4 regions of the Pseudoalteromonas sp. S1650 genome follow, and region 4 is predicted to be linked to each of the others. Evidence: predicted binding sites of a transcription regulator. Region 4 holds the regulator's gene; each other region holds the start of a gene.
The links. The regulator sigma-54, encoded in region 4, starts transcription at its own class of promoters, with help from an activator protein. The targets are predictions, from matches to a motif close to GTTGGCACGNNNNTNGNNT.
Positions count from the first base shown of each region.

Region 1: CWB80_RS18480 (PspA/IM30 family protein) is a predicted target of sigma-54. The motif match lies at 5,602-5,620, and genes of this name have one in related genera.
Region 2: dps (DNA starvation/stationary phase protection protein Dps) is a predicted target of sigma-54. The motif match lies at 5,612-5,630, and genes of this name have one in related genera.
Region 3: flgJ (flagellar assembly peptidoglycan hydrolase FlgJ) is a predicted target of sigma-54. The motif match lies at 5,454-5,472, and genes of this name have one in related genera.

Region 1 is NZ_PNDF01000070.1:2,506-10,148, reverse strand. It holds gene CWB80_RS18520 (bifunctional diguanylate cyclase/phosphodiesterase) at 1-333, opposite strand, end outside; gene CWB80_RS18515 (SRPBCC family protein) at 511-1,089, shown strand; gene CWB80_RS18510 (TIGR03899 family protein) at 1,058-1,945, shown strand; gene CWB80_RS18505 (TIGR04219 family outer membrane beta-barrel protein) at 1,979-2,746, opposite strand; gene CWB80_RS18500 (DUF2333 family protein) at 2,751-3,737, opposite strand; gene CWB80_RS18495 (copper chaperone PCu(A)C) at 3,746-4,252, opposite strand; gene CWB80_RS18490 (hypothetical protein) at 4,333-4,659, opposite strand; gene CWB80_RS18485 (PspC domain-containing protein) at 4,669-4,875, opposite strand; gene CWB80_RS18480 (PspA/IM30 family protein) at 4,886-5,560, opposite strand; gene dusA (tRNA dihydrouridine(20/20a) synthase DusA) at 5,809-6,786, opposite strand; gene CWB80_RS18470 (hypothetical protein) at 7,022-7,501, opposite strand; gene CWB80_RS18465 (MarC family protein) at 7,599-7,643, opposite strand, start outside.
Region 2 is NZ_PNDF01000077.1:25,055-32,697, forward strand. It holds gene CWB80_RS19055 (HugZ family pyridoxamine 5'-phosphate oxidase) at 1-325, opposite strand, end outside; gene CWB80_RS19060 (heme ABC transporter ATP-binding protein) at 322-1,110, opposite strand; gene CWB80_RS19065 (FecCD family ABC transporter permease) at 1,103-2,161, opposite strand; gene CWB80_RS19070 (heme/hemin ABC transporter substrate-binding protein) at 2,158-2,967, opposite strand; gene CWB80_RS19075 (GGDEF domain-containing protein) at 3,149-3,922, shown strand; gene corA (magnesium/cobalt transporter CorA) at 4,009-4,965, shown strand; gene dps (DNA starvation/stationary phase protection protein Dps) at 5,026-5,544, opposite strand; gene CWB80_RS19090 (CBS domain-containing protein) at 5,772-6,191, opposite strand; gene CWB80_RS19095 (CC0125/CC1285 family lipoprotein) at 6,357-6,821, opposite strand; gene CWB80_RS19100 (RT0821/Lpp0805 family surface protein) at 6,833-7,525, opposite strand; gene CWB80_RS19105 (RNA polymerase sigma factor) at 7,522-7,643, opposite strand, start outside.
Region 3 is NZ_PNDF01000109.1:8,610-16,252, forward strand. It holds gene CWB80_RS21360 (flagellar hook assembly protein FlgD) at 1-356, shown strand, start outside; gene flgE (flagellar hook protein FlgE) at 408-1,775, shown strand; gene CWB80_RS21370 (flagellar basal body rod protein FlgF) at 1,936-2,700, shown strand; gene flgG (flagellar basal-body rod protein FlgG) at 2,722-3,510, shown strand; gene flgH (flagellar basal body L-ring protein FlgH) at 3,526-4,209, shown strand; gene CWB80_RS21385 (flagellar basal body P-ring protein FlgI) at 4,222-5,316, shown strand; gene flgJ (flagellar assembly peptidoglycan hydrolase FlgJ) at 5,510-6,478, shown strand; gene flgK (flagellar hook-associated protein FlgK) at 6,492-7,643, shown strand, end outside.
Region 4 is NZ_PNDF01000115.1:11,044-18,686, reverse strand. It holds gene CWB80_RS21620 (HPr family phosphocarrier protein) at 143-415, opposite strand; gene rapZ (RNase adapter RapZ) at 429-1,274, opposite strand; gene ptsN (PTS IIA-like nitrogen regulatory protein PtsN) at 1,275-1,727, opposite strand; gene hpf (ribosome hibernation promoting factor) at 1,731-2,018, opposite strand; gene CWB80_RS21600 (RNA polymerase factor sigma-54) at 2,045-3,541, opposite strand; gene lptB (LPS export ABC transporter ATP-binding protein) at 3,648-4,373, opposite strand; gene lptA (lipopolysaccharide transport periplasmic protein LptA) at 4,370-4,891, opposite strand; gene lptC (LPS export ABC transporter periplasmic protein LptC) at 4,881-5,435, opposite strand; gene kdsC (3-deoxy-manno-octulosonate-8-phosphatase KdsC) at 5,432-5,983, opposite strand; gene CWB80_RS21575 (KpsF/GutQ family sugar-phosphate isomerase) at 5,987-6,958, opposite strand; gene CWB80_RS21570 (calcium/sodium antiporter) at 6,962-7,643, opposite strand, start outside.

The DNA.
Region 1 (7,643 bases), on a different contig from region 4:
AATAATCCGCACATTGTGATTATTGAGGCACTCTCGTACCTGCTTTACAACTTGCAGGCCAGCATCATCTGATTCCATAACCACATCAAGTAAAATTACCGAAATGGAATGGTTACTTTTAAGTAATTCAAGCGCTTCTGAACCTGAATAGGCGTGGTGGAATCGTAAGCCTTTATCCCAGAACTCAACGCCAGAAAGCGCTAACTTCGTCACTGAATGTATCTCAGGATCGTCGTCGACTATTAATACGTCCCAAAACTCAGAGACAGTCTCTTCAACAAGCTGCTCCTCATCTTGGTCACTAAACAAAAAGTCGTTACTTTCTGATGCCATTAATAATTCCTTAGAGCAACCCTAGTAAAAATACCAACATTTTACAGTGATGCATAAAATTCTCTCAGTCACTTAACTATGATACATTTATCAGAACATATATAGTCATATCAGATAAATTATAGCCTAGGTTACGTATAATGTTATGAAAGATATAAAACTATTGCCCGAGGTAAAATGATAAAATTTTTTGTTTTAACTCTAAAAGCCCTATTTCTCAGTGCGCTAGTTATGCTTGTCGTTGGGCTATTGCTTTCTCAACGCTATACGGTTCATAAATCAATACAGGTCACTGCTAGCAGCTCAGAAATAGCGAAACTAGTCGGTGACTTTAATCAATGGCATAAATGGCAACCATGGAAAAGCGTAGATCCCAGCATCAAGTTTACGGTTTTAGAGCCAAGCCAAGGCGTTGGGGCACACCAATTTTGGCAAAGCCGTTTCGGCGATGGCGAAATGACAATAACACAACAGAATAATGAACAACTTACTTTTAATATTTTATTTAATAAAGAGCATATAGCCCAAGGAACGATCCAATTTACAGGTGCTGGTAATGAAATAAATATTGAGTGCTCGTTACAAGGTGAAGTAAATACTCCTATCATTGGTGGCTACCTTGCATTATTAAGCCAGTATATTCTCAACAACACAGTGAAACTGGCGCTCAATAACATCAAAACCCATGCGCAGTTAGCAACAACAAACAAGGCTATTGCTCCCAATGACAGTGAAAGCGGCTCAAGCGAGAGTTAATCTTGCTAATATTATAGAAAATCAACTTGGCTACCCGATTCATAAGGCATCATCGGCTAAGATTAACCATGCGAGCGATGATAGCTACTCGGCACAAGGTCAGCAGCAATTAGCCTATCAGATTAAAGCGCAAGCAAGCTTATTGGAGCGCGCCCACACTCGCCAAGAAATTCAATTTATTAAACGCCAAGAAAACATTGAAACCATCATGGCGATGGCTATGGCGTTTTGCCCGGATGTCACGGGTCAACAACAGCCCGATTTTGATTGGATAGAGCGATTTATAAGTTTATGTGAAGACACAGCTAATTCCTCAATGCAAAAGCTGTGGGCAAAAATTTTAGCAGGTGAAACAGTATCGCCAGGCACCTTTTCGATTAAAAGCCTACAAACCCTTAAACACATGACTCAACGTGAAGCAGATGCTCTTCAGCGCTGTACATCATTGTGTGGATTCAACGAAAAAGACAACAGCCACTTAATTTTACTCGGCTTTTACAAGAAACCCTCGCTGTTTGATTTACTTAGAAAAGGTAATAAGGTGTCATTTAACTTAGGGAAAACCCCAGTTAGCTTTCCTGACATTCTGACCCTAATGGATATTAACTTACTGTATCGAAAAGAAATCGAATCGGCGGTTTTAAAAGCTGGTCAAGAACTAATACTGAGCTTTATGAATCAACGCTTGGTTTTAAAAGCAAAAAGTAATGACTTAGTACTCAGTTACTATAAATTTACCCAGACTGGTGACGAGTTAAGAAAGCTAATCGCATCACCAATAAACAAAGCTTATAAGCAAATACTGGCAACATCATTAGAAGATGAATTTGAAGTTAGCTGGCAAGCTTTAAAGTAAAGCCGCCAGCTAAAAATAAATCGAAAAATTCGATTAGAAATGAACTTGAATACCTGCAAACGGGCCCGATGCATCTAAATCTGTGTAGATATCATCAATATCATCAAGCTCTAACGTCATTGAGCGGTAACCCGCTTTAATATCCATATCGATTGCTAAGTTATCAAGTAAAGCGTATGCAATACCCGCTTGGTAATCTTGGACTTTACTATCGTCGATAGCCAGTAGGCTACCTTCAAAGAAAACGCTTAAACCCGTTAATGGTAAGCCAACTTCAGCCCGGCCATACACTAAAGGTACGAAACCAGAAAAATCAACACGCTCAGTCGTGTTTTGGCCACCTTCTTGAGATGTACCAGTCACAACAATTTCACCATCAAATTGTTTAGCATTTACACCTAAATCAATTGAAACCAAATCATTATCAAAGATTTCGTAGTATAGAATGTAGTCGACATGCGATAAATCACTCACAGTGCCTACTTGTGTGCCTACAACGTAATCAGAACCACCAAAACTAAACGTTTCATCAAGTGTTGTATCACCATTTAACTCAAGTTCAGTGTATTTTAGTTTAATGTTTGGTATTAACGGCACTGGGTGCTCAAGTGCTGCGTAGTAGCTCGTGAACGTTTCATCATCAAATTTAAAGCTTTGTAGATTTCCATCTTGAGCAAAACTACCACTGTTATCTGATTGCCAACCATCAACACCTAGGTATAAACCTAATAATGTATCAGCTTGTGCTGTTGGAGCTAAACAGGCCATTGAAAGGGCAGCTGCTAAACAGTACTTTTTCATCATTTTATCCTTGCGCTAAAAGTTCGCTAAGTTCAATTAGAGCCGCATTGGCTCGAGAAATATAATTCGCCATGACCAGTGAGTGGTTAGCTACAAAGCCAAAGCCACTGCCATTTAAGATCATTGGGCTCCACACTGTTTCTTGCGTAGCCTCTAATTCACGAATAATTTGTTGCAGACTAACACGAGCGTTTTTCTTTTCTAAGACATCGGCAAAATCATATTCAACCGCTTGCAAAAAGTGTAGTAATGCCCACGTTGCACCACGCGATTCATAAAACACATCATCAATTTGCCACCAAGATGTTTTCACTTGGTTCTGTAAAGGAGCATAAGTTGCTTGATGAGCCGCGGTATCACCTGCTAAATCTGTATTCAAACGATCTTGACCAACACTTGCACTTAAACGCTGGCTCAAGCTGCCAAGACGTTTTTCTGCTTCTTTTAGCCAGCCACGTAAGTTATCTGCACGCGCATAAAATTGACTATCACGATCGTTCTGATCGGCAATTTGAGTGCGGTACACAACGAGTAAATCAATGCCTTTTTGATACTCAGTTTCAGCACTTGGCCATGCCCATGCTACCGAGCTAATATTAAATTGCGGTTGTGCTTTTTTTAACGCTTCGTGTTCAGTTGATTGAGACTGCGAACGGCTGAAATCTTTACGCATCGACAAGACTAAATCGCGGGTCATTTCAAGCGCGCCATATTCCCACGCAGGCATGTTATCCATCATTACGCTCGGTGGCATCATATCGTTAGATAAATAGCCGCCAGGCTTATTTAATAATGTACTTGCTACATTGATCAACGTTGTGGTTGTTGTATAGCCTGTTACAAACTTTTCACCACGCATCTGCGCTTCTTGTTTAGCCTTACTTACAACATCCATACGAGCTGGTTCACTACTCCAGTAAACAGCAATCGCGTAAAAAATAATTAATATAATAAGTAATGCACTGGCTATTTTTCCTTTATGCTCAGACATAATATCTCCTAGTGATGTGAGTGCCCTTTACTTTTTTGTGATGCCTGTTCAGACATTTCTTGTAAAGACACAACTTTAGCTTGAGTAAAAACTCGATTGCCGTCATTAAAATATAGCGTGAGTTTGCGCTCTTGCCCTGCTTTTAGCTGCTCTTCAGGTTCAAACACCATTAAGTGATAACCACCTGGTTTAAATTCAACACTGCTGTGACCATCAATTTTTAATGATAAAACCTGTTCCATTTTCATCATGCCATCAACATGAGTATGTTGATGAATTTCAACACGACCTAAACCATCAAGCTCTGCTTTAGTTAACACTGCTGCGTGTTCACTTGGGTTAGTAATGGTCAAATAAGCAACACTTGCTTTACTGGCTGGTAAAAATTCACGTACCTGCGCGTTACTTACAGTAACTTCGGCAACATCGCTGTGGTCATGACCACTATGGGCAGATGAAAAAGTACTAAAGAATAAGCTTGCGGTAAGAAAAGAGAATGCGGGCCACAGTTTCATTATGTTTTAATCCTTGTTAAGACATTAACTTACCCGCTAAATTTAGCATATTTTATGTATTAAGGCAGTTTATTCGTACCTTAAGCTGGCGATTTTTTGTTATCGGCAATCAACCAGCATAATGCCGCGATAAGTAAAAGTGGCCATGCAATCATTACTGAGCCAAACAAAAACGCAAGTACAACACCAATCAGAGCAACAACACCCGCACCAAGTAGGCCAATGGTAAATAGCGCCACACCTGCAACAACGGCAATCACAGCGACAATTGCACCGATGACCTCAAGCCCAGCCCAACTCATGTCAGCAATTGACAATGGTAATTGCCATGAGTCAAAGGATACAAATGAAACTGCATCAGTGCATAGTAATAACATTGCCAAAATGATGATAGCTAACGTTTTCATGCTCTACTCCTAGTAACCTTTCACTGGTAAAGTGCAATGAGCCACTAAATAACCCACGCCGATTAACAGCGGCATTTGAATAAGTAATATGATCATGACCAAGCGTGTTGACCATACCGGGAATCCCAAGCGCGCAGCGAGTCCGCTACACACACCCGAGATCTTTTTGTTACTTAGATCACGGTACCAACGTGTCGATGTGTGATAAGTATTCATCATTAACCTCCTAAGCCGACTGCTTCATCGTTGCTTTTAAATCTGCAAGCTCTTTATCGATAGCTTCATCTTTCTCAAGGGCTGCGATTTGTGCTGCTGTTGAATTTGCAGCATCACCTTGTGTAAGTTCATACGCTTCAACTTGCGACTCAATGTTTTCAACGCGCTGCTCTAAGTAGTCAAAACGTGCTAATGCATCTTCAACTTTACTGCTATGCAGCTGCTCTTTTACTTTTAAGCGTGCTGTAACAACGCGTTCTTTTTGCATGTAAGTCAGCTGTTTGGCTTTTGCATCTGCAAGCTTGTTTTGTAAACGCTGACAATCTTCTGTCAATTTAGCGAGTGACTCTGCCACTTTATCCATTTCAGCTTGTTGTGCTTCGATTTCTGTCGTTAAACGCTGCTTTTCAACTAATGCTGCTTTGGCAAGATCATCACGATCTTTACTCAACGCTTTTTCTGCTTTCGCTTGCCAGTCTGCTACTTTCGCTTGTTTCGCTGCAATTTCACGTTTCATTTGTTTTTCTTGCGTTAAAAATGTCGCAGCAGTTGCACGGCATTCAGTCAGGGCATCCTGCATTTCTTGCACGAGTAGATTAAGTAACTTTTCAGGATCTTCAGCTTTGTCTAATGCTGCAGAAAGGTTTGCCTGAATAATGTCATTTACGCGATTTAATACACCCATGTGACTCTCCTGTTGATTATTGGGTTAATACAACTAGGAGATTCCAATTCTTGTGCCAACTAATGAATAAAATAAATTTATTATTTATATACAATAAGTTAGATTAATTAAATTTAGATTCAGGCTGACTAGTGACTGAATGAAAAATAACTAATTTGACTAAATAATTAACTTTTTCACTAAATTTTAGGATCAAAAAAGCCACAAAATGTGGCTTTTAAATAGGCTATTTTTAATAGGCTTTGTGATTAGGCTTCTGGGACAAAACTTAAAGCTTTATCCATAACAGATAAATCGGCCGCTTTACCATGGCCTTTTTCTGAAAGGTGGCGTCTGAAACCACGCGCACCAGGTTGGCCTTGGAAAATCCCCAACATATGGCGAGCAATATGCCAAAAGTTAGCGCCTTTGCTCATTTCATCTTCAATATAGTCATACATCGAGCGTACAACCTGATGACGACTTAGCGTAAAGGCTTCATCACCATAAATATTTTCGTCGACCTCAGACAAAATAAACGGATTACTATACGCCTCACGACCAATCATGATGCCATCAACATAATCAAGGTGAGCCACACTATCAGCAATTGTTTTCACGCCACCATTTAAGCTTAAGTGCAGTTGCGGATAATCTTTCTTCAACTGATAAACGCGCGGGTAATCCAGAGGTGGGATCTCACGATTCTCTTTTGGGCTTAAGCCATTTAACCACGCTTTACGCGCATGAATAATAAAGTCATCGCAACCAACATCATGACTCGCTTCAATTAAAGCACATAAAAACTCATACGAGTCTTGCTCATCAATACCAATGCGCGTTTTAACTGTAACAGGAATAGTCACTTCGGCCTTCATTGCAGCAACGCAGTCAGCAACCAGTTTAGGCTCAGCCATTAAACAAGCACCAAAACGACCATTTTGCACACGGTCAGACGGACAGCCAACATTTAAATTTACTTCATGATAACCGCGCTCTGCTGCTAACTTTGCACACTTAGCCAACGCTTCAGGATCTGAGCCACCAAGTTGCAATGCCACTGGGCCTTCATGCTCATTAAAATGTAAGTAATCGCCCTTACCAAATAATATAGCGCCGGTTGTCACCATCTCAGTGTAAAGCACAGCATGCTTAGTCATTTTACGGTGAAAGGTTCGACAGTGACGATCTGTCCAATCTAACATGGGTGCCACGGAAAAACGGCGGTTTAATGTCGTTGTGCTCATAACATGGCCCCTTTAAAGATCAATGCATTTACTTGCAACTTAAATTACCTAATACGATTAACGCTTAATATAGCGATGACACATACCTTTAGGCATGCACCGAAATGAAAAATTGCAGCCATTATACCACCGAAGCTAACTCCCGGCATGGCTTAATCGAAGATCAGATGATGAAAAGAGACGAAGAAGTGTACTGCAATCTCACTTCTTTTAAGAATAAGCAAAAATGGAAAGGTTACATCTTCACTTCATTTAGAAGATGTTCAAGATTTTGGCCCGTAAGCTCTAAAACAGTAATTTCGAGTTCTTTGTAATCCTCATTTTTCAGGTTAACTAGCTTAGCACCAACAGCTATTCGTGCGATTTTCTCAACGGGGTCTATTTCTACAATTTCAATTGATGCTCGCGTGTCGTGATCTTTTGATTGCACATAATACTCGCTAAAGAAGGTACCATCAGCACGGACATTTGGATTACTGTCAGACACAGACTGCAGGAGCGTGCCTTTCTTTAAATCACTTTTACGAAGTGAGAAGCTATATTCTGCCACATTAGCATGACCAACAATTACAGTTACGGCGCTTTCACCATTAATTTTAAAATCATGGTCTGTTACTTCGATGACTTTTAGCTTACCACTATCATAGGTCGGCTCCATGCAAGCACCTAAACTAAAAATCAGAAAGACAGATAAAACAACGTTTTTGATTAGCATTCTTTGTTCCTTAAATTTTATATTGCCTTCTTTAAAGTTAGATAAAAGAAGGCAATTATTCAAAGTTTAAATCACTGAAAATGCACTTTAAATTAAACTACGCGACGACACTTAAACCAAAATAGTGAGCAATACCACCTAA
Region 2 (7,643 bases), on a different contig from region 4:
CAATATATTTGTTGAGTAATACTTCAGCATGTTCTGCTGGAACTAATGAGCCATCACCCACGATGGTTACTCGACCATGTTCGTTTTGATCGCCTGTTTGCGCTGCATCAAATATTGTTAGACTCATGCGCTTGTCGTGAACTAGGTTTTTAGTGTGTTGAGCAATATCGCTGATAAAAAAATACAGTTTTCCTTGCTCATCACACATGTAAGGAGTTACAGAGCCAAATGGATAGCCGCGTAAATTATATGAAAGGGTAGACATTACTCCGCTATTTTTTTTGTATACCAATTGCTTGGCGTCGTTGACGGCTTGTGTTCTCATGAAAACTCCTGACGTTGAGAATAAATCATTGGGGCGTCATGCAGTGGATGTGACTTAACATACAAAGGCATGGCGTAAATGTGTTTTAAATTATGTTCAGTGAGGACATCTGATGTTCTGCCAGACGCCAAAATGTGTTTTTGATGCAACATAATAATGTCGCTGGTATAAAGACTTGCTAAATTTAAGTCGTGGATTGCAATAATGGCGGCATTGCCTTGCTCAACAAACTTGTTAACACAACCCAATAAAGCATGCTGGTGGCGCATATCGAGCGCTGAAGTTGGCTCATCTAATAACATGAGCTTCGGCTGAGCATCATCACTAAATGCATCGAGTTGCGCTAAACAACGTGCCATACTCACTCGTTGTAACTCGCCGCCCGATAAAGCCGTGGCACGACGATCTCTCAAGTGTCCCAGCTCCATAAAATCAATGTATTGAGCTACTTTTTTAGCACAGTGCTGCGTTGTTTCTTTGTAAGGGTAGCGCCCCATTGCAACAAGCTCTTGCACTGTGAATGCAAAACCTAGCTGCTGAGACTGCATAACAACGGCACGTTGATGGGCCAGTTTAGCTTGGCTAAATTTTGCTAAGGGGTGGTTGTGGAGCAGTATTTCACCTTGATAAGGATGACTTCCGGCTAGAGTGTGGAGCAAGGTCGATTTTCCAGCTCCATTTTCACCAATTAAGCCCACACATTGACCTGCTTTAATCTCACCAGTTAAATCTTGCAAGATGGCTTTTTCGCCGTAATTAACACTTAAGTTATTAAAACTAAGCAATTGCGCCTCCTTGCTTACTTTTTAAAATAAGGTAGATAAACAAAGGCGCACCAAGTAGGGCGGTGATTATCCCAATAGGAAGTTCTGCTGGCATGACTAATGTGCGTGCGAGCCAATCAGAGAGTAATAAAACGATAATGCCAAGCAACATACACAAAGGCATCATAACCCGTAAATGGGGACCCACCATAAGCCTTGCAATATGCGGAACAACCAAACCAACAAACCCGATTAAGCCTGTCATTGCGACACTTGCTCCCACACCTAATGCAACTAAAATAATGATTTGAAATTTAAGAGTCTGCGTGTTTATTCCTAAATACTGAGCTTGTGATTCACCTAGCAGCAAACAATTCATAGGTTCTTTTAAATACCACAGGCCAATTGCACTGATAAGTAACAGTGGTAATGCTTGATTTAAATTAGTCCACGTAGCACCGCCAAGTGAGCCCATAGTCCAATAGTTTATTAACCTCAGCGCACTGTCATCAGCATAAAAACTTAATAACCCTATTAATGCAAAGGCAAGAGCGTTTACTGCTACACCGACCAAAATCAAGGTCGTCACATTAACTTGACCGGCCTGTTTAGCGATAAGGTAAACAAAAAGCGTGACAGCCAATGCACCTAAAAATGCGGCATAAGGTAAATATTTATCGGCTTGAAAATCAAATTTCGCACCCAGTGCGATAAATGCCACTGCAATAACTGCAGCGCCTGAACTAATACCAATAATAGATGGGTCGGCAAGTGGATTACGGCACAGGGCTTGAGTTGCCGTGCCAGTTTGAGCCAGCACTAAACCAATCATTACTGCTAACATAAAACGTGGTAAACGAATTTGCGTAACAACATTAATTTGTAACGGGTCAAACTGTGTAAAGTGCTCTGGCGCAAGCCAAGCAATAGCTAAACGCCAGTCCCAGCCGGCGGGGCCAAAACCAATACTTAGTAAAGATAAGGCGGCAATACTCAGAACGCAAAGGACTATCCATTTATTAGGAAAAAGCCTTGTTCTTAGCTCTATTGGTAAAGTAATTGAACCGTTCATAGCTTATTGCGATATTCACTAACTTGCTCAATGGCAATCGCTATTCTTGGTGTTAACCCCAATGATAATAAACTATCCATAACCAGTAACTTACAGTTTTGTGCTGCTTTTAATAAAGATAAAGCGGGCAGCTTACAAAATGCATCTTTACCACCTAATGAGTAAACGACATGAGCAGGTGCAATAATAAAATCGGGTTGCTCTACGGCAAGGATCTCTCTATTTAATGGTTTAAAGCCTGAGTGAGTCTGCGCTAAGTTTTTAATTCCAGTATATTCAAACAACATTTGCGGCACGGTATCAGTACCGGCAGCAACTAAGCCTCTATCATTGGCCGATAATAGAAAAAGTGCTTTTTTACCAGTAAGCGAAGATTTTTCAGGTAAGCTATTTTGGATTTTTTGATTTAAAGCACGTGCTTGCTCTTGCGCACCTAATTCATTACCTAAATTAGTAATTAAGCTATTTAGCTCACTGATAGAGTCTGGCTTAGGGTAGGTTTTTAACGTTACACCAGTCGAACTGATTTGTTTCAATACTTCAGGTCTGCCAGTTCCTTCAAGTGCAAAAAGTGCCGTTGGGCGTAAAGAAAGTACACCTTCCGCAGCAAGATCGCGGTAATACCCAACCTGAGGTAACTCTGTGGCCGCTTTTGGATACATACTCGATTGATCAACACCTACTAGCTCTTGCTGCTGACCTAACGCGAATATAATTTCTGTTAATGTTCCTCCGGCACTTACTATTCGTTGCTCAGCGAAGACTGAGCTTGAAAGCAGTAATAACATGACGCTTAAGTATTTCATATTTGCACTCACTTGAATGATAGTAGCCCTATTATAATTAATTAAATGCAAATGAAAATAGTTATCACAATCAATATGTGTTTGAGGGTGTAACTTCGTAGTTCAACTCTTTGTGCTAGTCTTGTTGGATGAAATTTAGATTATACTCGATCATCTATTACTTTGAGGGCGGGAGGCTTGCATGAGGCGTTTTTATGAAACAGAACGAACTTTAATGGATTATCGAGAAAGAGAAAAAAGCCGTTGGCTTAGGATGCTTTTTATTACTGTGATTAGTATTGCAATTTCTTTACTGATTACTTTCTTGATTCTTCTTGCTACAGGGACAGAAATGATGCCTATCATTTTTATTATAGCGACAATTGCTCCTGCAGTTACTGCACCAATCGTTTCATGGTCTATTAGTGGTTTGATGATTAAAGTTCAAAAATTAGAGGAAACACATCGAAAACTAGCAATGTATGATCATTTAACAGGATTGCTATCTCGTCGAGAGTTTCTAGCTCAAGGGAATGAACTATTGCAAATGTGTCAAAGTAATAATCAACCAGTTGTATTTGCTTATTTAGACTTAGATCACTTCAAAAAAATTAATGATACATACGGTCATGCTGCTGGAGATGAGGTATTGGTAAGTTTTGCAAACCTAGTCAAGAAAACTTTAAGGCAAGAGGATTTACTAGGTCGTTTAGGGGGCGAAGAGTTTGCTCTAATTTTGGTAAACACGCGAGTGGTAGAGGCAAAACAGAAGCTAGAATTGCTCCGTAAATCTGTCGCAAAGATGACAATTAATTACGCTGAGCAACCGCTAAAGATTACAGTTAGTTTAGGGGTAGCTGATTGGGACCGTCCTCATAAAGAAAACTTAATATCGTTAATGAAAAGAGCTGATAATGCACTTTATAGTGCTAAATCATCTGGGCGAAACCAGCTTGCATTTGCCAAGCTATTTTAATGGCTTGCTCCATAAAAACACTGATATATTGTTTGTTTTTGAAACATCTAAATTCTTTAAATAATTTTATTTTTTAAGTAGGGCGCATGTTACGATTTTTTTCTATAGACCAAGGTGTGATCACAGAAACAGAGCCAGCTGCTGATATGCCTCTTGCAACCGCTATTAAGAATGCCCATTGGATTGATACTATAAATCCGACTGAAGAAGAACGACAAGCGCTGGCAAGCACCCTTAATATCACCTTACCCGGCGCTGATGATGTTGAAGAAATCGAGGCCTCTTCCCGTTGCTTTATCGACCATGAAGGCTTGCATGTGCATGCGCTTTTCATGTCACCAAACGAAGGGCGCTTTAATACGGTAACCGTAGCTTGTTTGTTACAAGACAACTGTTTGCTGACAATCCGCGATGATGAACTAGCCGATTTTCGTCTATTACGACTACGTGCTCGGAAAGGGCAAGTGGCGTGTGATAATCCAAAGCAACTTTTGGTGACTTTATTTGACCAAAAAGTCGAAAACCACGCTGATATGCTTGAAGACATGCATCATCAGTTAGAAAAACTCAGTGCCTATGTACTTGAAGAGGATGACTCTGACTTAGAAGAAGCCGTTGGCCGAATTTCTCGCCTTGAAGATAATAACGGTAAGGTGCGTTTATGTTTGATGGATACGCGCCGGAATATTTCGTTTTTACTGCGCCACCTAGGAGCGCCGACAGAAGACCGCGAATCACTACGTGAAATTGTACTCGATATTGATACCCTTATGTCTCACTGTACATTTTTGTTTGATAAGGTGAATTTCTTAATGGACTCGACTCAGGGTTTTATTAACATCGAACAAAACCAAATTATCAAAACCTTCTCTATTGCCTCAGTGGTGTTTTTACCTCCAACCGTTGTCGCCAGTATCTATGGGATGAATTTTAACAGTATGCCTGAACTGCAATGGGCATGGGGTTACCCGTTTGCAATTGGCATTATGTTGCTGTCTGGCTTTGCACCTTACTTGTTCTTTAAACATAAAGGTTGGTTGTAACAAAGCATAAAAAAGCCCAGCAAATGCTGGGCAAGGGGTCTTCGGATAGACCTAGGGGGTTTAACCTTTCAATTCGCCGGTAGACGATTCAATATGCGCACGAACAAACCATTGGAATTGTTCTAAATCAGCCAGTTGGCCGGTGATCATATCTTCAGAAACTGGGTCTAGCTCACCAAGCTTTTCGATAGCAGCACGGTGATCTTTATTAACACCGTTATACACTTTATCAAGCGCTGTTAGGTGGTCAGTAACTAAGCCTTTACCAATTGAATAATCTTGCCAAGTACGGCGTTCTACAATTGATTGAGGTGTGCCAACAGGTACACCGCCCATGGTTGCAATACGCTCTGCAATCGTGTCAGTCATCTCTTGCACTGCGCTTACTTGTGGGTCTAACATTTCGTGTACACCAATAAAATTAGGACCAACAACATTCCAATGAATGTGTTTTAAAGTGAGGTGTAAATCGATTAAAGCGACCATGCGTTGGTCTAGAATAGCAATCGTGTCCGCTGCAGCTTGGTCTTTAACACCCGGTGCTGTAAATTCTGCGATTTTTGATGATGAATTACTCATTACTCCTCCGAGATTATCTGTAAATTTCCTTTCGCTTTTAATCTAAAAAGCATGTGTAATTACACAGAAGCAAGCGTTGTGCCTAATAATTATTAAATTATAAAATATTGAATTTAAAGGTTTAATTTAATTTAAGTCTTGAGGTGGGGTGATTCTAGCTAAGAAGAAGTATGAAAACTCTGCACACCTTCTGTAAAAAATTCAGTGTGCAGATACAAAGTTACGACTTAAGAAAGTAAAGCCGCCGCTAAACGAACAAAATCAGATGAGGTTAGAATGCCCACTAGGTTGTTATCTTTATCAACCACAGGCATGCAGCCATGACGGTTTTCAACAAAAAACTTAGCAACTTCGTGTAGCGGTTGCTCTGGCGAGATACTGGTAAAATCGGTAGCCATAATATCAACCACTTTAGTTTGCTTTTCCTTGCGTTCAAGGGCGCTGGCACTGTAATTAGCCATGATATTCATTACCTGAGCAATCATGATTTTTTGCGTTAACATGCCAACCAAACCACCATGCTCATTGATCACAGGGATATGACGAACATTTTTCTCTTTCATTAGATTATGAGCATCATGCAGGGTATTTTGCGCGCTAATAGCAAATGGGTCTGGCGTCATTAAATCACTAACTAGGTGTGTCATGGCTACATCCTTACAATTAATCAAGTTGTGGTAAGTTTAGCGCTTATCTAGTTAATTTCACTTAAGTGAGATCAAAGTATTAGTGATTAACGGTGTAATTACTTATGCAGTTCAGCCGTAGGTAAAAAGATGTAATGAGGATAATTTTTACCTTAAATATTAATTTTATGAATTATTAGCTTGTTCAATTAGCGTATAAGCATCATGCGCTTTTTCACTTGGTTTTATGCCTTTTCCTAAAATGATTGTTAATTGTATGACGATTGTGCGCTCTAATAACGTTGACTCATGCCGTGCTGGCGAAGTTTGACTTGTGCAGGTTAATAAACCGCAGTGTGCTCTTTGCTCAAAACGTGGTTTGTTAGTGGGCTTGGTGCGTTCAACATCAACTGCCTGCTCGGCAACGAGAAACCAGTCATAACCGGTGTCTATCGTAATGTTGGCGGCTTGCAGCATACTTTGCTCAAGCGCTGAGCGCTTTGAACCGTGACGAGTCTCGTATCGAAGGATATATTGATTATCTGCAAGCTGCTTAGTTGTTAGGCCAGGAATATTTTTATCATTCGAATGTTGGCTGCTGGTGCAGCCAATTAATACAATGGCAATATAAGCTAATAATACGTGTTTCATGATTGTCTCGCTTATTGCCAATGGCTAGTCAGTGCTTGTTGTTCGGCGTTACGATCTAACGGTTGGCCTTGAATGTGCTCGTCGATGTAACTATCAAGCGCAGGTGTTTTAGTTGCTAAGCGATAGCTTTGGCTTGACATTGCGCGTTGCTCGCTCGATGCATGAAGCTGCCAAATTCCTTGTTGTTTACAAGCAATATGTGTTTGCTGGGTAGTTTTAGAATACAGCGTGTATTGGCGGCAAAAATCGCCATTAGTATTAACAAAGCTAAGCTGTGCAGTTAGGCTTCTGTTTGTATCTAATAGTGTGTTGTCGCCACTCAGTTGTTGATCTAATGCGTTGGCAATGGGTTGTTCCAAACCTTGTTGTTGAACAAAGCTAGCAATAGCGACTGTAAAAAGCACCGCAATACTTGCTGCAACGGCCATTTGTTTGCGACCAGCTAGTTTAATTTGCTGCCATTTGGATAGCGAAACGACATTCTCTTTATTATGTTGCTCGATTGTTTGTGCAAGTTCATCAGACAAGGGCATTGCATCAATCTGTGCTGCGTGTTGTTTAACTAGCATGTCAACTTCAGATAGTTCAGCTAGGCGTAAAGCGAGTTGCTCATCTTCAGCAATTGCATTACGTATTGCGTCCATTTCGTTTGCTGGTAATTCATTGTCTAAAAAAGCACTGAGTGTTTGGTCATCAATCTTCATGCGTTTTCCTTAGTGAAATCAGGCTTAATTAATTGATAAAGTGCAGCTCTGGCTCGTGACAATTTACTCATCACGGTGCCAACAGGTATCTCGAGGGTGTGTGCAACATCTTTGTAAG
Region 3 (7,643 bases), on a different contig from region 4:
TTGACTTTGATGGCGAAAATCTAGCTAAAGGGTCGGTGGTTGCAGAAACCGCTGTTGAATCTTTAACGCTAAGAATAACGGATTCATCAGGCCAGTTAGTGCGTACCATTGAATTAGGTTCTCAGTCAGCGGGGGCACTGCGTTTTGAATGGGATGGTAAAGACAATGATGGCAATGTGCTACCTGAAGGTGAATATGACATCAGTGCTGAAGGCTTTGTAAATGGAGACTACAGCAGTATGCCAATGGCGACCTTTAAGAATATTGAAAGTGTCAATATTAATGGCGCAAGCGGCATTATCGTAAATACAAAAGAGGGTGCGGTTAGGCTAACTGATATAGCTGAAATCGCATAAGTAAAAAAGGTTTGGGTTAGCTTAGGCTAAGAGATAGGTTAGAGGTGAGTTATGAGCTTCAATATTGCATTAACAGGCTTAGCAGCCGCGCAAAAAGATTTAGACGTTACCGCAAATAACATTGCTAACGTTAATACTACGGGCTTTAAAGAGTCTCGTGCAGAGTTCGCTGATGTATACGCATCATCAGTATTTAGTTCTGGTAAAACAAAAAATGGTGACGGTGTAAGAACGACAATGGTGGCACAGCAATTCCACCAAGGCTCGTTATCTTTCACAAATAACTCTCTTGACTTAGCGATCACTGGTGAAGGTTATTTCGCAATGGCGAATGACTTAGGCGCGCAAGACTTCACATATACTCGTGCAGGTGCGTTTAAATTAAACCAGGATAACTTCATTGTTGATGCAAGCGGTAACTACTTACAAGGTTTCCCTGTTGATGAAGCAACCGGTGATACCACTTCTGTTAGCTTAAGTACATCTTCGGCGTTACAAATTCCTGATGCATCAGGTTCACCACGTGCAACCACGAATGTTTATTCATCATTTAACCTTGATTCACGTGCCTCTGCGCCAACAGTGACACCGTTTGACCCTGAAGCAAGTGCTACATATAACAGTTCAACATCAACAACTGTGTATGATTCATTAGGTGAGCCACATATTTTACAGTTCTTTTTTGTGAAAACAGACTCAGCGACAACAGGTAATGAAAATGAATGGGAAGTGTATGCAACACTTGATGAAAAACCATTTGATGCAAGTGGTGTAGAGCAAACAACAACGCCTTATACACCACTAACTACATTCCAATTTGATTCAAGTGGTTTACCACTTAACACGGATGGTGTTGCAAATACTGATGCATCATTTAACCCGTTAACTTTACCAAATGGCGAAGGCGCTGCGACAGGTTTATCTGACTTACTATCTAATGGTGCTAGTTTCCCTGATGATGTAACGATGAACTGGCGTGATGAAGCGGCAACAGCGAATAAAGTACCTACTCAATATGCTAGTAACTTTGAAGTAAAAGCACTTGAACAAGATGGTGCGACTGTAGGTCGTCTATCAGGTATCGATATCGGTTCTGACGGTAAAATTGTTGCGTCATACAGTAATGGTGACACTTCATTCTTAGGTCAAGTTGCGATGGTACGCTTTTCGAACTCACAGGGTTTACAACAAGTGGGTGATACTTCTTGGAAGAAGAGTTTAACGTCAGGTGAGCCTATTGCTGGCGAACCGGGTTCAGGTACCTTGGGTTCAATTAACTCATCTGCGCTTGAACAATCAAACGTTAATCTAACTAACGAACTTGTTGACTTGATTAGTGCGCAGCGTAACTTCCAAGCAAATTCACGTGCGCTTGAGGTTAACTCAACACTACAGCAAAACATTCTACAGATCCGTTAATTTTAACGGCTCTAAGCTTAATCCGACACGAAGGCTGCTCCCTCTATTGGCAGCCTTTTTTCATTCTAATTATTCATTTCTCTCTTCTATTTTAGCGTCAATTTTACTTTGGCACTTTTATTGCATTTCTTAGTTATCGTATTTTTAGTGAGTCAATGTTATGGACAAAATGGTCTACATTGCCATGTCGGGTGCTAAGCAAAGTTTGCGAGGTCTTGAACTCAAGGCCAACAACCTTGCTAATGCTAACACCACTGGCTTTAAAGCTGATTTTGCACAAGCTCGCTCTATGCAAGCCTTCGGTGAAGGTCTGCCATCTAGGGTGTTTGCAATGCAAGAACGCCCAGGATCTAACATGCAATCAGGTGGTTATGTAGAAACTGGCCGTGAGCTTGATATTGCTATGAGTGACCGTGGTTGGTTGAGTGTACAAGATGCATCAGGCAATGAGGCGTACACCAAAACAGGCACATTAAACATTACTCCAGATGGTGCGTTGATCACCAGCCATGGCCGTCAAGTAATTGGCGAAGGTGGTCCAATCATTCTGCCGTTACCTATCGAGAAAGTTGAGTTTAGTGAAGATGGTGCCATTCAGGTTCGCCCGCAAGGTGCACCAGCTAACTTTTTAGAAGTGGTTGATCGCTTAAAAGTGATTGAGGCTGATAACACTCAGCTTGAAAAAGGTAATGACGGTTTATTTCGACCAAAAGAAGACATGCTGATCAATGACCTGTGTGGTTTTTGTGATATTTCGCCAAATGTGAAAGTACTATCGGGAACGCTTGAAATGTCAAACGTAAACCCGGTGCATGAAATGGTCGACATGATCAGCAATCAACGCCAATTTGAATTACAAGTTAAATTGATGAAAACAGCCGAAGAGCTCGATGAGCGTCAAGATCAGCTGTTACGCATTGTTTAAGATGACTGAGAGGGTAGAGTTATGAATCCTGCATTATGGATCAGTAAAACCGGGCTTGACGCCCAGCAAACCGATATTTCGGTGATCTCAAATAATCTCGCGAATGCCAGCACGGTCGGTTACAAAAAAAGCCGCGCCGTATTTGAAGATTTACTATATCAAAACATCAACCAACCAGGTGGCCGTTCGTCACAAGACACTGAAATGCCATCAGGCTTAATGCTTGGTGCGGGTGCCAAAGTGGTTGCCAACCAAAAGAACTTTTCACAAGGTAACATGCTTACCACTGAAAATTCATTGGACTGGATGATTTCAGGACCAGGTTTTTTTGAAGTGCAATTACCAGATGGCAACATTGCCTATTCGCGTAACGGTCAATTCACCACTGACGAAGATGGCCGCATTGTAACTTCTGGTGCTGGTTTTCCATTACAGCCTGAAATGAACGTTCCAGACGATGCGCAATCAATTACTGTTTCACAAGACGGTGAAGTGTCAGTGCGTATTTCAGGGCAAGCAGACAACGTGGTCATTGGTCAGCTAACGATTAGTGATTTTATTAATCCATCGGGTCTTGAGCCTATGGGACAAAACTTATACACAGAAACCGCTGTAAGTGGCGCACCTGTGCAAGGTAACCCAGGTATTGATGGTTTAGGTACGGTGGTTCAAGGATCTCTTGAAACCTCTAACGTGAATGTAACTGAAGAGCTTGTTAACTTGATCGAAACACAACGAATTTATGAAATGAATTCAAAAGTGATTTCAGCGGTTGATGAAATGCTTAGTTACATCAATCAACAGCTTTAATGGGTAGGAGGCAGCATGCGTAATATTATCTTAGTCACATCGGCAGCATTAATGCTGGGTGGTTGTATGACAACGCAAAATCATCATGTGGTTCAGGATGACCCTTACTATGCGCCTATGTACCCTGAGCCAACAACAGAGCCGATGGTACCAACGGGTTCGTTGTTTGATAGTTATTCAGCAGATGACTTGTACTCAGATAAAAAGGCATTGCGCGCTGGTGATATCATCACGGTTAAATTGCAAGAATCAACGCAAGCCACCAAAGCCGCTAAAACCGAAACCGATAAAGAAACGGACGCTAGTTTAGACCCTGTTATTGGGCTTGGTGGCAATCCGGTGAATATTGGTGGTGATAGCATACAGTTTGGTATTGGTTCTGGGGCATCGTTTAAAGGTGATTCAAAGTCTAATCAATCAAATAGCTTATTTGGTGATATTTCTGTCAATGTGATGCGTGTTTTACCTAATGGAAACTTGGTTATTCGCGGTGAAAAATGGCTTACTTTGAATACCGGTGAAGAATTTATTCGCCTTGAAGGCTTAGTTCGTCCCGAAGATGTGCAAGCAGATAACACGGTCACATCAAACCGTATTGCTAATGCGCGAATTCAATACTCAGGTAAAGGGCAAATTCAAGAAACGCAAAGTGCAGGTTGGCTGTCTCGTTTCTTTAGTAGTTCGCTTTTCCCATTTTAGAGGAATAAAGTCATGAATGGGTTTAAATACATCATCGCTCTTTGCTTAATTAGCCTGCAGTTTTCTGCACAGGCTGAGCGAGTCAAAGATGTATCTATGGTTGAGGGCGTGCGCGCAAACCAATTAGTGGGTTATGGTTTGGTTGTCGGTTTGCCTGGCACAGGTGAACAAAGCCGATTTACTCAACAAAGCTTTAAAGCCATGCTGAATGGTTTTGGTATTACCTTACCTGATAGCTTAAAACCTAAGATTAAAAATGTTGCAGCTGTGGCTGTGCATGCAGAGTTACCGGCATTTAGAAAACCCGGTCAAACCATTGATATTACGGTTTCGTCTATTGGTAGTGCGGGTAGTTTACGTGGTGGTACCTTATTACAAACCTTTTTAAAAGGGGTTGATGGCAATACCTATGCGATTGCACAAGGTAGCTTAGTTGTAGGTGGTTTAGGTGCGGAAGGGGCTGATGGTAGCCGTGTAATTATTAACACACCCACAGTGGGTCGTATTCCAAACGGTGCCATTGTAGAGCGTGCTATTAAGAGCCCGTTTATGCAAGGTGACTATATTACCTTTAATTTAAATCGCCCAGATTTCACAACAGCAAAACGCCTAGAGCAAACTATCAATGATTTGGTGGGGCCTGACAGTGCTCAGGCAATTGATGCAGCTTCAGTGCGAGTGTTAGCACCGCGAGATGCTTCTCAACGTGTTGCTTATTTGTCGACACTTGAAAACTTAGAGTTTAAGCCTGCAGACACAGCAGCAAAAATTATTGTTAACTCCCGCACAGGTACAATTGTGATTGGCAAAAACGTGAAGCTACAGCCTGCGGCAATAACTCATGGTGGTTTAACGGTTACGATTGCTGAGCAGCAAAATGTGTCACAGCCAAATGCTTTAAGTGATGGTGAAACTACCGTTACCAATCAAAGCATTATTGATGTGAACGAAGATGACTCACGTGCTTTTGTATTTAATCCAGGTGTTAATCTTGATGATCTTGTGCGTGCAATCAATGAAGTTGGGGCTGCACCGGGTGATTTAATGGCAATCCTTGAGGCTTTAAAAGAAGCGGGGGCGATAAACGGGCAACTGGTTATCATTTAAATTAAAACGCGCTGTCGAGCGCGTTTGTATTTTTAGTCATTCTTAAATTATTCAGCACACAAATATCAGACAAAATATTTATTCTAATTCAGTCCTTTCTTGTATCAGCTATTAGCTACTCATTTATAAAGCTTTTTGTTGGCGCAATTTTTGCATTTTAATTTTCATTATTAACTATTGTGTCAAAAAGCTGATGGATACTAATCATCTCGACAAGCAAAACTTTTTTGATTTAGGCAACTTAGACTCATTACGTCAAAATGCCTTAAAAAGTGATGCCTCTAGCGATGCGTCAAAAGAGGCGCTGAAAAAAGCGGCGGCACAATTTGAATCTATTTTCACTCAAATGCTGCTGAAAAGCATGCGTAAAGCAAATGAAGCGTTTGAAGATAAAGACAGCCCATTTAATTCAAGCGGTGTTAAGTTTTTTGAAGAGATGCATGACCAACAGATGTCGGTTGAGCTTTCATCAAAAGGTTCGCTCGGCCTAGCTGATTTAATCGTTCAGCAGCTCTCGCCAGATGGTAAACAGTTTACCCCGGGCTCTGTGCTTAGAACGACGGCTGAGTTTGATAGTGATAAACGCGCACGTGGCGTAACGAATGATAGCCACGACATTAAATCTGAGCCACAGCCTGTTGCAGACACATCAGCAAACGAGCAAACAGAAAATCGTTTTGAAGATGCTGAGTCATTCATTAGCTCTATTTGGGAGCACGCAAAAAATGCAGCACAGAAGATTGGTTTAAACCCTGCAGTGATGGTTGCTCAAGCTGCACTCGAAACGGGCTGGGGTAAACACATCATCAGTAAAGCTGATGGCACAAGTAGTAACAACTTATTCAATATTAAATCGGATAGGAGCTGGCAAGGCGATAAAGCAAGCAAAGTCACGCTTGAATTTGAACAAGGCGTGCCAGTTAAAAAGCAAGCCAGTTTCCGCTCTTATCAATCGATTAAAGACAGTGTTAATGATTTTGTGGATTTCTTAAATGAAAATCCACGTTATCAAGAAGCACTCAATAATACCGCAGAGCCTGCAGCCTTTTTAGATTCGTTACAAAAAGCAGGTTATGCAACTGATCCAAATTATGCCGATAAAATTAAGCAGGTATTGAAGCGTGTTGAGCTTCAAAGCGTCGCTGCTTCATTGGTACGTTAAGGAGTAGACCCTCATGTCATTTAGCTTATATGACATAGCAAATGCAGGTATCAGAGCTAACTCTGAGCTTTTACAAACCACCAGTAAAAACATCGCCAACGTTAATACCGAGGGCTATGTGCGTGAGCGTACTGAGTTCACAACCATGATCGATAATCAAGTCGGCCGTGGTGAAACGTATCGCTTACTGAATGAATTTGCGCAAAAGCAACTAAATCGAGATACCTCTAGTAAAACTTTTTTTGATCAATTCGTCACAGAAGCGAGTCGAGTTGATAGCTTGTTTTCTGAAGAGTCAAACAGCTTATCAACCAGTATCAACTCGTTTTTTAACAACATACAAGAAAGTTTAAACCAGCCTTCATCATCTGTAGCACGGTCATTAGTAATGACTGATGCACAAAGTCTAATTGACCAAATGGAGCGTTTATCAGGCATTGTTGCAGATCAGCAAACCGTAGTTAATGATCAATTAGAGATTTTCTCTGAAGAAGCAAACGACCTTATTCAAACTATCAGTGAATTAAATACTAAGATCGCGTCAGTAGATGGCACCTCACAAGAATCAGGATCTAGCTCGCTTTATAATGAACGAGATAAAGCAATTCGTGATTTATCTGAGCTAATCGATATTGAAACAGTTGATGGGCCCAATGGTTCTAAACAAGTATATATGGGAACAGGCCAAGCCTTAGTAATGCAGCATGGTGCTTTTAATCTATTTTCTTTAACGGGCGACCCTGATCCTAATTTTAAAGAATTACACTTAGATACTAATGACGGTAAAGCTATTTCGTTAGAATTAGATACAGATAAGTTAAAAGGCAAAATAGGTGGCTTACTGGCATTTCGTGACGATATTTTAGTGCCAGCACAAAATCAATTGGGTCAAATGGGTTTAACATTGGCCGATGCTTTTAATCAGCAAAATCATTTAGGTATGGATGGCGATGGCAATTTAGGTGGGGATATATTTAAAATTCCTACCGTTGATGCATTTGCTTATCAAGCTAATAACGGTAATTCGAGTATGACGGCAACGGTTGAACCTGGACAAGGCAGTAATTTGCCGGCCAGTGATTTTATTGTGAAATACAGTGATACAAATGAAGTTGAAATTTACCCTGTTGATAATAAAGGCGAGACGATTAAAGATGCCAACGGC
Region 4 (7,643 bases):
TTGCAGAGATATCGTCGCACTGCGATAAATTTATTAAGAGTTTTGTAATTTAGAAAAGCGAGCGATATAAAAGTAGGATATTTAAAGGGAATTTTAAATATCCGAAGTAAGTTTACCGTAAACCTTGAAGTCTTAGCAAATGCTATTCTTGCTCGTGAAAGCGTTGCGCAATTAATTCGCCGATTGCCGTTAATGCAGCGTCAGCGTCAGGACCTTCGCATACAACACGAACCTCTTTTCCTTGACTACTTTCAAGGAGCATTAACGCTAACACGCTGTCGCCTTCAGCTTCTTTCTCATCTTGAAAAAGTGTAATTTTGGCATCAAATTGCAGTGCTAGTTGCGCTAAAACAGTCGCAGCGCGAGCATGTAAGCCAAGTTTGTTTTGAATTAAAAAGGTATCTTCAGCGTGCATTGTTGGTGCCTAGTTAGATATCTTGTTCGCGGTGGCGAATTTTTACATTAGCATGAGTTTTAGAAAAGCTTTCACCAATTGTTTGCGCTAAGTAAACAGAACGGTGTTGGCCTCCTGTACAACCAATTGCAATGGTTAGGTAACTGCGGTTGTTGCGCTCTAGATGTGGCAACCAAGTCTGTACAAAGGTTTGAATCTGCCAAGTGAATTTTTGCACTATGCTGTGGCTAGCTAAATAATCCCTGACAGGCTGATCGAGGCCGGTTAGTGGCTTTAAATCAGGCTCCCAGTGTGGGTTCGGTAAAAAGCGTGCATCAAAAACGTAGTCAGCTTCTTTTGGAATGCCATGCTTAAAACCAAACGACATAAACGTAATAATCAGTTTTTTATCTTTCTTACCTAAAATCTTTTCACGAATTGATTCTGCTAACTGATGAACACTCAAATCAGTGGTATCAATCATAAAGTCAGCGCGGGTGATCAGCACATCAAGCAGGATTTTTTCTTGTTTAATGGCAAGATCAAGCGGTAAAGAATCAATCGATAATGGATGCAAACGGCGAGTTTCAGAAAAGCGCTTAATTAGGGTTTGGTCATCACTATCTAGGTAGAATAGTGTTGGGTTTGCAAAACCTGGCAGGTACTCAAGAATATCATTAAACTCTTGCTGCTCTTTCGGTAAGTTACGTACGTCGATACTGACGGCAATTTTGTCATAATTATCAGAAACACTTCGCACGAGCGAAGGCAGTAGGTTGACAGGAATATTATCAACACAGTAGTAGCCTAAGTCTTCAAGAACTCGTAAAGCGACCGATTTCCCCGAGCCTGAGCGACCGCTGATAATTATTAATTCCATTTATGCCTCTGATGCAATTACTTGAAATAGTTGCTGATCGCTTGTAGCACTTCGCAACTGTTTACAAAAATCTTTATCTTTAAGTCTATCAGCAATTGTTGACAAGGTCTTCAAGTGCAACTGGCAATCGCCATCTGGTACGATGAGTGCCACAAAAATATCAACGGGACGATTGTCTATCGCATCAAAATTGATGGGAGATTCACTGACAATAATAAATGCATGAGGTTCATCAGCACCACTCATTCGACCGTGGGGAATAGCTATTCCTCGGCCGATACCTGTACTACCTAACTTTTCCCTGTTCAGAAAAGCATCTAGGATATCTTGTTGAGATAAATGAGGAAACTGCTGGTGAGCTAACTCGCTAATATACTCAAGAATTCTTTTTTTGCTATTAAAAAGGACCGCAGCTTTGCTGCAGTCCTGATTAGTAAGTGAACTAAGTTTCATAATTTAATGTCGAGCTAATTTCTCTTTATGCTTAATGACTTGGCGATCAAGTTTATCGATCAATGAGTCAATTGCTGCGTACATATCTTGATGTTCTGTAGAAGCGAACAACTCGCCTCCGTTTACATGTAAAGTTGCTTCTGCTTTTTGGCTTAATTTTTCTACATCTAAAATGACATGAACATTATTAATATGATCAAAATGCCTTTCTAGTTTTGCGAACTTAGTGTTTACATAGTCTCTTAATGAATCAGTGACTTCTACGTGACGACCAGTTAAATTTAGTTGCATAAGCATTTTCCTTCTATGTAAAACGTCTAAATCAGACTTTTACGCTGATTAGACGGAGGTATTGCTAGAGACTCACGATATTTTGCAATTGTACGTCTAGCTACTTTAATTCCTTGCTCAGCCAATATATCTGCAATTTTGCTATCACTCAATGGTTTAACCGAGTTTTCTGCAGCAACTAACTTCTTGATTAAAGCGCGAATTGCTGTAGAAGAACACTCACCACCATTTTCGGTGCTGACATGGCTTGAGAAGAAATATTTCAACTCAAAAATTCCCCTTGGGGTATGCATATATTTTTGTGTTGTAACCCGAGAAATCGTCGATTCATGCATTTCGACCATTTCAGCGACATCGTTTAGCACCATTGGCTTCATTGCTTCTGGGCCATGTTCAAAGAAAGCTTGCTGTTGTTGCACGATACAGTTGGTCACTTTTAGTAAAGTATCGTTACGGCTCTCTAAGCTCTTAATAAACCACTTTGCTTCTTGTAAGTGAGAACGAATAAATTGGCTGTCGCTACTTGATTTAACAGAGCGAGACATCGCTGCATATTGGCTATTCACTCTAATTTTTGGCATACAATCTGGGTTTAACTCGACTACCCAGCGGCCTTTCACTTTTTTCACTGATACATCGGGTATGACGTACTCAGATTCTTCGCGTACTATGCTATCCGCAGGCTTAGGATTTAAGCTGTGAATGAGCGTCATCACTTCTTTAAGCTCGTTTTCTTTAAGCTTAGTCTTTTTCATTAAAGTGCGATAGTCGCGACTTGCTAATAATTCGATATGCTCAGATAAAACCATTTTAGTTTCAGCTAAATATGGCGTATTGGCATCGAATTGACGAAGTTGTATACACAGGCACTCTTGTAAACTTCGCGCGCCGATACCAACTGGATCGAATAACTGTATTCTTTTTAAGACAGCTTCAACTTCATCGAGTTCGATTTCTTCTTCATCATTATTTTGATTAAAGCTTTCGACAATATCTTCGCAGCTAACCGTTAAAATACCTGAGTCATCGATAGCTTCAACGATGGCAACGGCAATCGCTTCATCGGTAGGACTAAATGGTGTGAGCTGTAGTTGCCACATTAAATATTCTTGCAGTGTTTCTGTTGAAGCACCTTGGTAAATAGACTCGTCTTCAGGCATTGGCCCAGACGATGTTGATGGGGCGGCACTCATGTACTCATCCCACGTAACATCCATAGCTAAGTCATCGCTAACCGTATCCTTACTCAGAGCATCACTGCTTTCTTGCTCGAATTCGCTAGGTGCTTCGTCGGCAGACGCGCTGACTTGTACATCGTCAGACTCCGCTTTTTGCTCATTCTTACCGATGCTTTCTTCGTTGTAATCCGCTTCTTCCACTTCAAGCAGAGGATTACTATCAAGCGCTTCTTGAATTTCTTGCTGGAGATCCAATGTACTGAGCTGCAACAAGCGAATGGCTTGTTGCAGTTGTGGAGTCATTGTAAGTTGCTGGCCCATGCGCAGCTGTAATGATTGCCTCATGTATCCCTAACAATCCTTTTTAAGTTATCGGTAACGGTGAAGACACTGTTATCGATTTATTGTCATTGTATAAGTCTAGCAGATGCTCTAGTCGGTGGCGTAATGGTTACAGCCTGAATTGCTCGCCTAGATAAACATCACGTACAGTTTGGTCAGCTAATACGTGCTCAGGTGTCCCTGATGCAATTAGCTCCCCATGAGAAACAATGTAGGCTTTTTCACAAACATCAAGGGTTTCTCGAACATTATGGTCAGTAATAAGTACACCAATACCACGATTTTTTAGGTGCTCAATAATTTTCTTTATATCTAACACCGAAATAGGATCAACACCAGCAAAAGGCTCATCTAAAAGGATAAATTTAGGATTAGCGGCTAATGCACGTGCAATTTCAACGCGGCGTCGTTCACCACCTGACAGTGCCATACCTTGGCTATCGCGAATATGTTGAATGCTAAATTCATCTAATAAGTTGTTAAGCGTCTCTTCGCGCGTTGTTTTGTTAAGATCTTTGCGGGTCTCTAATATGGCCATCAAGTTTTGGTAAACTGTTAATTTTCGAAAAATAGACGACTCTTGTGGTAGATAACCAATACCTAAGCGCGCACGGCTGTGCATTGGCAAAAGCGTGATATCGTTATCATCGATGCTTATTTTTCCTTTGTCGCTTGGTACGAGGCCTACAATCATATAGAAGGTCGTTGTTTTACCTGCACCATTTGGCCCTAACAAGCCAACAATACTGCCCGCTTCAACTTCAAGACCGACATTTTTAACCACTTGGCGGCCTTTGTAGCTTTTAGCTAAAAGCTCTGCTTTTAATGTGCTCATGGTTGGCCTTTATCGTCTTTTTTATTTTCTACAGGCACTAAAATAGTGTGTACACGATCTGTTGAGTTTTCGTCTTTTTCTGCGCTGATCAGCTGTTGAGCCATATCATAGGTAATGCTTTTTGCCGTTACTTTTTGACCCGCTTGAGTGACTTCAGCTTCGCCATTGAGTGTTAAGAAGCGTTTCGCAACATCATAACGAACTTCTTCGGCGCTGGCGCTCATCACGGTACCATCAGCTTGCTTTTCTTCGAAGTAAGCTGGTTTGCCTGTAGCGATAATTAATTCGACTGTACCTTCGGTGTCACCGCCATGTGCCTCAAGTCGCTCTGCTGTAATGCGACGATCACCATGCACGATCTCTACGTTACCTTCAAATATGCCAACGCCATCTTTTAGTTTACCGACTTGGCGATCTGAGCTAATGCTAATTTGAGCGCCTGTTTGCTCGGCAGCTGCGCCCGAAAAGGCAATCAATAAGCTTGGGATCAGGAGTAATTTCTTCAGTTTATTGGTCATAGTATATGGTTCGTGTATGGTTAGTTAACTCAACAATTTCGGCTTTTAAATCGGCTTTTAAGCCTTTACCGGTAATTTTTAAATTCGGTCCTGTTAGTGTTACAGGTTGCTTTGAAAACATCGTCATTTTATCAATGTCGACATTAATATTTTCTGCTTTTATGTCTTCGATCATACCGTTATGGGTTAAGTTTTTAGCAACTACATCCCCTTCAAAAATCAGCTGATCATTTTCGTATAAAGTAGCTTCTTTGGCTCTTACTTGCCAAACTTGCTGATCGCTATAAATAGTAAAAATAGGTTGTTCAAAAAAGGTAAACCCTAATTGTTGATACAACTCCATTTTTGCAGCTGCCACTTTATGACTAATTTTACCTTGCTCGTCATAAGCTGTTTGCTTTAGAGCAACGGCAGTGTAATCAGGCGTTGCGATGATCTCGTCTTCACTAGTTATTGTATCAGTTGACTGGTTAAAGTACGGGTACCATAACCACACCATGCAACAGACAAAAACAATACTCAGTAAAATACGGGCTATATTCATGCGCTGGTTCCATCGCTAGTTAACGGCTTGCCGTTTTCTAACATCAGTAAATCAGTTAATTCACGCACGGCTCCAAAGCCACCCGGTAATAATGTGGTGTAATGAGCCAGCTTCTTGATGAGCGGGTGTGCATCGTTTACTGCGACAGCAAAGCCAACTTTTTCCATAACTGGTAAGTCTGGACCATCATCACCAATATAGGCAATCTGTTCATCTGTCAGCCCCAGTTTATCCTTTAACTCTTGATAAGCAATCAGCTTATCTTCTTGTCCCTGATAAATGTGCTGAACTGTTAGGCTAGTCATTCGCTGCTGAACTATTTGTGAATGGCGGCCAGTAATCACTGCCACTTCAAAGCCACTATTAATGAGTGCTTTAATACCAAAACCATCTTTAGTATTGAATGCTTTAAGCTCTTCGCCATTATTACCCAAATAAATTCGACCATCAGAAAAAACACCATCAATATCACAGATTAATAGTTTTATTTTTTGAGCACGCTGACTCACATCAGGGCTCAGGGGCTGGTATAGTTCGGCGAATGTCATTGCTTAGAGAACTCCTGCTTTTAATAAGTCTTGCATATTAAGGGCACCAATTGGTGTGTTGCTTTGATCCACCACAATTAAACCATTAATACGTTTATGCTCCATAATATTTAAAGCTTCAGCCGCAAGCATGTCAGGGCGAGCCGTTGTGCATGAACGGGTCATCACTTGGCTAATTGCCGTGTTATGGATATCGATGCGCTGTTCTAAAATACGGCGTAAGTCACCATCAGTGAATAACCCGGCTAACTTTTCATCTGCACCAATCACTGCGGTCATACCAAGGCCCTTGGCTGACATTTCAATCAATGCATCTTTGATGCTTTGGGTTTCGCTAACGATTGGCGTTGCGTCGCCTGCGTGCATCACATCATCTAATGTAAGTAATAAACGTTTACCTAAGCTGCCACCAGGGTGCGAAAGTGCAAAATCGTCGGCAGTAAAACCTCGGGTTTCTAGTAGCGCAACCGCCATTGCATCGCCCATAACCAAGGTTGCAGTGGTGCTTGCCGTTGGGGCAAGGCCTAACGGACACGCTTCTTGGCTAACTTTGATGCACACATGAACATCAGACAGTTTTGCCATTGTTGAGTCTGGGTTGCCTGTTAATGAAATCATTTTTGCGCCAATGCGCTTAATAACAGGGATAATACTGAGTACTTCGCTGGTCTCACCTGAATTTGAAATACACATCACCACATCGTCGCGGGTGATCATGCCTAAATCACCGTGGCTAGCTTCGCCAGGATGAACAAAAAATGCCGGAGTGCCAGTACTTGCAAGGGTTGCAGCAATTTTATTACCTACATGGCCAGACTTGCCCATACCAATCACAATAATACGACCTGTACATTGGAACATTAATTGGCAAGCATTATCGAAATCTTGATTTATATATTGCTCAATTTCTTGTAAAGCTTGTGCTTCAATTTCGAGTACGCGCTTACCCTGCGCGATAAAGCTAGGTTGTGTCATTAATTATCCTACTTGGCTGAAAATATAGCCCTGATATGCAATAAATGCGACTAACAGTAAGCCACCTTCTACTCTATTGATACGACGAGCACCTTTAAAGTTCAATGACATGGCAATCAATACAACGGTTGCTGCAATCATGATAAGTGCATCGCGGTTTGCCGCAGAAGGGTCAATAATTGAAGGGTTGATAATACCCGCAAGAGGTAATACGGCGAGTAAATTGAAAATATTTGAGCCAACGATATTACCAAGTGCTAAGTCGTCTTCGTTTTTTAAAACCCCTGCAATACAAGCCGCTAGCTCTGGTAAGCTGGTACCAATAGCAATTATGGTTAAGCCGATAACAAGGTCAGATAGACCAAAATATTTTGCGATATCAACGGCTGATTCAACTAAAAAGTGTGAACTGACTGGTAATAAAACCATACCGATGATTAACCAGAATATGGCTGATTTGGTACTGACATCGTTCGGAACGTCTTCACACGCTTCGCTGACAAATGGGTCATCTTGGTTTTTAGCACGCAGAGACACAATAACTAAGCCACCAATGAACACCGCAAAGGCAATCATCAATGCAATGCCTTCAGCGAACGAAAAATAGTTATCTGAGAACACATACCAAGCGGCTACTGAGATTAACAGTACCAGCGGCATTTCGCGTTTGAGTGTCATTGAAGAT